DNA from 3 places in the Nicoliella sp. ESL1120 genome. Region 1 is predicted to be linked to each of the others. Evidence: riboswitches for the same ligand, from Rfam matches in the RefSeq annotation. Region 1 holds a riboswitch; each other region holds the start of a gene.

Region 1 (2,270 bases):
ACAGGGAATTAAGTTAATCATTCCATCATTCATTAACCAATTTATTATCACTTTGAAGGATACTTCAATCCTATCAATTATTGGAATTCTAGAATTAACCCAAACTGGTAAAATTATTATCGCAAGAAACCTTGAAGGATTTAAGGTCTGGACAATTGTTGCTTTGATTTACTTAATCGTGATCACGCTGTTGACCTGGTTATCTAAATGGGGTGAAAGGAGAACTAGATTATGATTAAAGTAGACGTTAAAAACCTAGTCAAGAACTACGGGAGCAACCACGTTTTAAAGAACGTTGACTTTCAAGTTCAAAAAAACGAAGTGGTCGTAATTATCGGACCATCCGGATCTGGGAAAAGTACGTTATTAAGAACCTTGAATAAGTTGGAAGAACCAACCTCTGGTTCCGTAATCATTGATGGGAAGGACATCGCAGACCCAAAGACCGATATGAATAAGGTTCGTGAAAACATCGGGATGGTGTTCCAACATTTCAACCTCTTTAACAATCTTTCAGTTGGTGACAACATCATGTTAGCACCAGTTGAGTTAAAGAAGGAAACTAAGGAAGAAGCTGCTGAACAAGCCAAGAAACTCTTGGAAGTTGTTAACCTTTCCCAAAAATTTGATGCAAAGGTGCAATCACTTTCTGGTGGTCAAAAACAACGGATCGCCATTGCCCGTGCTTTAGCCATGAAGCCAGACATCATGTTATTTGACGAACCCACCAGTGCCCTTGATCCAGAAATGGTTGGTGATGTTTTGCAAGTAATGAAGCGTTTGGCTAAGGATGGAATGACAATGGTGGTCGTAACCCATGAAATGGGCTTTGCCCGTGAAGTTGCGGACCGCGTGGTCTTTGTTGATGACGGTAAGATTTTGGAATCAGGAACGCCTGAAGAAATCTTTGATCATCCTAAAAATGCCAGATTACAATCATTCTTGGAAAAAGTGCTATAAAAAATAAATAATGAAATAACCATCTTGCGAATTTCGTAAGGTGGTTATTTTTTATGCTTTGATAACAATTTGGATGATGGCTAAATCAACTCTTTAGGAGGCGAATTGGTTGGTTCACTAAAAATAAAATAACTTTTTTGTTACTATAGTATCCACTATTTTTTGAAACATTTATCTAAAAATGTCACTTTTGCTTGTTGTTTGATTATGCTATACTCAAATTACTTAATTAACTGCAAGGGGAGCCGTTCGGCTGAGACTAGGTTAATCAAAACCTTGACCCTAATGAACCTGATCTGGTTAGTACCAGCGTAGGAATGCAGCGGATATTTATGAAAACTATCCAATTCTTTTTATGGTGGGTAAAAACTATCCAATTTTTTGTTGTGAATTGGGTTCTCAGTTTAATTAAGCCAAAATGCTTAAGGAGAGATGTTTTCATGAATAATGAACAGGAAAAGCAAAGTTTGGATCCCGCAAACTTAAAATGGGGGCAAACGTTTCTTGCAAGTATTCAACATATTTTTGTTTCAAATGTATGGTTAGATCCAATTTTTGTGGCTTCAACAGCTGGGTTATCACTGAGCTTATCGACTAATTTAGTTAATGCAATTTTTATTGCATCTGGGTTAGTAACGATTATTCAAGCCACTAAGTTAGTTCGCCTTCCAATTGTGCAGGGACCATCCGCAGCTTTTGATGCGTTGATGATCAATGCTGGAAAAACGGGGACGTTACCCGCAGCTGGCGGATCGATTTTACTAAGTGCGATCTTAGCCTTCTTTTTAGCGGTTACTGGTTTATTGTCCAAGTTAACTAAATGGCTTCGACCAGCAATCACTGGAACGATTATCTTTTTAGTGGGGGTCTCATTAGCTAGTTTTACACTAGCGGAATTTTTAGGTGGGGACCCGACTGCAGCATCATTTGCATCACCCAAGACCTTATTCGTAGCAATTGTAACCGCAGGAATCGTAGTCTTTTTATCGATTTTTGGAAAGGGTGCTTGGCATCGCTATTCATTTTTAATTGCATTGGTAGCTGGTGATCTGATTGCAGGATTGACTGGCATGATCAATCTATCAGCGGTTGGTTCTAAGCCACTGTTCGGTTTACCACACATCCTTCCTTATGGGATGTTGAAGTTTAATTGGACCATCTTCTTAACGTTCTTCATTGCCTACTGTGTGGCGATTATTGAGGCATTGGGAGTATATGAAGCATCGGCTGATGTAACTAATACTAAGGTGGACCAAAAGAGAATGGAAAAGGGAATTGCTGGTGAAGCAGCGGGATCAATCTTGTCATCA
Region 2 (2,270 bases), 160 kb from region 1:
TTTTTTGTCTGGAATCACTTCGAGCTTAATGAAATCACTGCCGCTTAATTCGCGCGCGATTCGAGCCATCCGAATTGCTTCTTCAGCATTTTTACAACCGGATGTATTCGGTAAGATAGTGACATTTTCTGGAATAAAGTTTAAGATATTTTCGGCTGCTGCTTCGGTTCTCCGCAATGCCATTGTGATAATTTCAGCCTTGGCATTATGAACTGCAGCATCAATTAGGTCGTATGAATATTTACCTGAACCTAAGATAAACCGTGATGTAAAATGGTGTCCGTTAATTACTAAATCGTCTTTAATTGCCATGTTAAATTTCCTCCTTATTTTCAACCACTGGTAGTTGCATGAGTAATCTTAAAATTGCGTTTGCTTGATGACCGGCACAAATAATTACCCGTGGTGCCATCAATCCCTCTGATCCACTCGTCTGGCCATCACCACTAATGTAGACGTTTGGGGATTGTTGTTTGGTTTGAATTTGATTTGCACCATGGACCCCCGCTAATCCGTTGCCCATTACTAATGATTTATCTGGAAAAGCACTGGTCGCCCCATCGAGTAGCATCGCCTTGGCAGCAGGGTTATCAAAAGCTTCACAAATAATGTCACAGTCAGCAAAGAGTTGCTCAATATTTTCAGCACTGACCTTTGTTTTAATCGCATCCACTTTAATAAAGGGATTAAATTCTAATAAATTTTGCTTTAATGCAGTGACCTTTGGCATCCCAATTTGACTGAACTTGAACTGTTGGCGGTTCAAGTTGCTTAATTCCACATCGTCAAAATCGATTAGGGTCAAATGGCCCACACCAGAACGCGCCAATGCAATTGCAATGTTAGATCCTAACCCGCCTGAACCTGCAATCGTAACGTGTGCATTCTTTAGGGCCTGATACGAGTTATCAACATTACGATCCTTCATCTGCATAAAAAAATCTTCAACACTGATTCCATCAATTTGAACCGTCATTGCTAACCACCTCCTACGAAAGAAATTAATTCAACGTGATCATTTGGATTTAAAGTAATTCCATCGATTTCATTGCGATGGACGATTGATCCGTTTAATTCGACCACAACGTTATCTTGATGCTGAGCATATTGAGCCAATAAGAATGATAGCGGTTTTCCCGCCAATGCTTCCACTGGCTTTCCATTAATGGTTACCAAAATAAAAACCTCCTTTCTAGACCCAAGAAAGGAGGTTTTTTAACGCACTAGTTAAGATTAAACCCCTTCCTTCGGTAGTATCAACTACATCAGGTTCAATGAGTATAATCTCAGCCAATTACTTGGCACCCCAGTGTTTAAATTATCATCACAATTGTAAATAAAAAAACGGTTCCCCTAGTAAAACCCAGGAGAACCGTCCTAATTATTCGATAATTAATCAGCGATAAAAGAACTGCATCTCCCTTCGCTGGTATTAACCAAATCAGGTTCAATGGGTATAATCTCAGCCAATTACTTGGCACCCCAGATACAATGTGATAAATATTTAATTTTGAACAACCTTATATTAACATTAAGGTGAAAAATTTGTCAATAATAAAATTTTAAGCCAAGGACAATTTGATAAAAAGCTAGCAACAAAAAAATATCTTATTATCGATCGATAATAAGATATTTTTTAATATTATCCATTTATACTTGCTTCTGATTTTCTTTGGCTAATCAATACATATCCACCAAATCCAACTGCCCATACAATTGCAGCAATGGCACCTACAACATCATCGGGAATGAAGAATAAACTAGCGAAGATTACCAAAAAGAAAGCGATGGTGAGCGGACTGGTAACATTGTACCAAGGCATTTTAAACCCATTTTCAATATAATCACTTGATTGACGATATTTCCGATGTGCAAGCATTGTTAATGCGTATACCAAGATATACATATCACTAGATGCACCAGTTACGATTGTAAAGACTGCTCCAGTCGCTGCACTAAGGCTCATAATTGGAGTGATCAATGCCAAACTAGCTGATAGTAAAATGGCAGCTGCCGGAACCCCAGAATTAGAGATTTTACCAAACTTTTCCTTCATGAAGCTGCCTTCCTTTGCTTCAGTCGCTAGTTGGTAAAAGTGACGACCAGCTGAGAAGATACAGCTATTTAATGCCGAAGCAGCAGAAGTTAGAACCACAAAGTTGATCACAGCTGCAGCAGCTGGAATTCCAACCAATTGGAAAACTTGAACGAATGGACTTTTATCTGGTGAAAGTGAAGTCCATGGAATAATTCCCATAATTACCACCAAT
Region 3 (2,270 bases), 110 kb from region 1:
CATGTTTAGAATACTAGATTACATTAATGAACAATAATCAATGAAAAAAGGCAGTAGCATTCACGAATGTGATTACTACTGCCCTTTCATTTGATATTTAGTTCATTGTTAATCCACCATCAACAGTGTAATTTTGACCTGTAATCCCATCACTTTCGTCTGATCCTAAGAATACCACCATCTTAGCAACCTGTTTCGGAGTAGTTACTGATTTAAGTGGTGTTTGATTGGCAATTAAGTCAAACACCTCGGGAGTAGTAACAGCACTGGCATTAGTGGTTCTAAGTAATCCTCCTGATACCATATTAAAACTAATCCCAGCACTCCCTAGCTCGGCTGCTAAGTTTCTAGTAAATCCAATCAATGCTGCCTTTGCAGTGGTGTATTCATGGTAAGGAACCACCGGATTTTGAAACAGGTTCGTCCCGATATTAATGACCTTTCCATAATGATTTTTAATCATATTAGGAAGCGCACTTTGGGTAACGTTAAAAGCACCCTTCAAGGTCCCGTCAATTTGTTTTTGGTAGTCATCCCATGATAAATCTTGAAAAGCCTTTTGCTTAACGGGATCAAATTTAAACCCGACTAAAGCATTATTAACAACGACGTCTAGGCTTCCAAAATGATCAATTGCCTGCTTAACTAGTTCATCGATTTGACTTCTGTCCCTAACGTCGGCCTTGATCGCAATTGCATGGTCTGATCCAATTTCTTCAACTACTTGGTCAGCAGCGTCTTGATGATGGTAATAATTTACCACGACGTTAAAGCCCCGTTCACCAAATTGTTTCGCAGTTTCAGCGCCTAATCCTGAACTTGCTCCTGTAATTAAAACTGTTCTTGCCATTTGAAAAATCTCCTTAAAAGACTAATCGAATGAAGCAATAGCTTGATTTTATACACCTTTAATAATCCCTCCGCTAGCATTACCTAGATCAGGTTCATGGGTATCATCTCAGCCATTCCAGCACCCCATTAATCGGTATATTATTTGAATCCACTTATATATTAAGCGATAAAAATGAATTAATCAACTCCATATAAAAACACAATCCAATAACGAATTGTGCTTCATCTTAATTATTTAATAACTCGGTAGACAGCCTCCATTGGTTGGCGTTTCTTAGGCGTAATTGCTTGGTCACGATAACCAAAACTGACCATTACAGAAACGCTCCACTTTTTAGGATCGAAAGCTCCATAATCAGACAGAATCCGATCAATGTTGGCACGGTTAAAGCCCTCGATTGGACAACTATCAATGTCTAACGCTGCAGCGGCATCCATCATGTTCGCCAATGGAATGTAGGTTTGCTTTGAAGCCCAATCAAATAATTCTCGGTCAGTATTTAACTTAAAATCATTTTCCTGAAAACTAATGATTTTTTTAGAGAACGGTGAATCAATATCAAACGGGTGGCCTTGAACATCTTCGCTCATATGCTTAATATGAGGGGAATGAATATTCATATCCTTACGAGCTAAAATTACAACAAATTTGTCAGCGCCGTCAAGGCTCTTTTGCGCCCCCCAGGCATCGTTATACATTGCCTGCTTCAATTCTTTGTTTTCGATCAACAAAAATTGCCAAGGTTCAAGTCCCATTGAACTAGGTGATAATCTAGCGACCTCCATAATGGTATGCCAATCCCTATCGGAAATATGTTTGTTCGGATCATACTTTTTAGTCGCATACCTACGATGGGCTAAGTTAATTAAAGCTTCGTTTTTATCCATAATTGTCATCCTTTTTAATTGATATAATAATAAATTATCATTGATAACAATGTGCCGCAATTAATTCGCCCTCGCTCAGCTAATTATCGATCAGATTTTAATGGATTAGGCCTTTAAATCAAGGCATCATCATGATTAAGCGATAATTTGAAAATAATTATAAATAAATTAGATAAAACCCTTTACATTCTAATTTAATTGCGTTATATTATTATCAACAACAAATCAAAGGGGATGTTTCCAATGCAAACTGAAGGCTTTACCGCAGATTAAATTGTAAGGGATGTGTTTCCACCAATGAGATTATAAGTGAGTTACCCAGCTAATGAAAGAGAGGTACCTACCATTCACTTAAAACATCGATTTACCGCAGATTCTAAATAAGAAAGAAGTGTTTCCACCATTTTGCTAAATAAGATTCAAACTCATAATAATAATGCCTGATAGATCATCTAAAATGGTCTATCAGGTATTTTGATTCCCGCCCTTTTCCCTATCAACGGATGATTAAAAAATAATTAAAAAAGATT

The links. A riboswitch is a leader RNA that binds a small molecule or an ion and turns the genes downstream of it on or off. The one in region 1 is predicted to bind thiamine pyrophosphate.
Region 2: another riboswitch for thiamine pyrophosphate. It lies ahead of thiS (sulfur carrier protein ThiS); the one in region 1 lies ahead of ACSYTE_RS07855 (uracil-xanthine permease family protein).
Region 3: another riboswitch for thiamine pyrophosphate. It lies ahead of ACSYTE_RS07260 (3-oxoacyl-ACP reductase); the one in region 1 lies ahead of ACSYTE_RS07855 (uracil-xanthine permease family protein).

Annotation. Positions count from the first base shown of each region.
Region 1 is NZ_CP196384.1:193,276-195,545, reverse strand. Features, by position in the region: gene ACSYTE_RS07865 (amino acid ABC transporter substrate-binding protein/permease) at 1-235, shown strand, start outside; gene ACSYTE_RS07860 (amino acid ABC transporter ATP-binding protein) at 232-960, shown strand; TPP riboswitch at 1,189-1,295, shown strand; gene ACSYTE_RS07855 (uracil-xanthine permease family protein) at 1,401-2,270, shown strand, end outside.
Region 2 is NZ_CP196384.1:37,761-40,030, reverse strand. Features, by position in the region: gene ACSYTE_RS07005 (thiazole synthase) at 1-312, opposite strand, end outside; gene thiF (sulfur carrier protein ThiS adenylyltransferase ThiF) at 314-976, opposite strand; gene thiS (sulfur carrier protein ThiS) at 979-1,176, opposite strand; TPP riboswitch at 1,225-1,319, opposite strand; TPP riboswitch at 1,402-1,495, opposite strand; gene ACSYTE_RS06990 (amino acid permease) at 1,643-2,270, opposite strand, start outside.
Region 3 is NZ_CP196384.1:82,548-84,817, reverse strand. Features, by position in the region: gene ACSYTE_RS07265 (type 1 glutamine amidotransferase) at 1-37, shown strand, start outside; gene ACSYTE_RS07260 (3-oxoacyl-ACP reductase) at 98-850, opposite strand; TPP riboswitch at 899-988, opposite strand; gene ACSYTE_RS07255 (NAD(P)H-dependent oxidoreductase) at 1,084-1,740, opposite strand.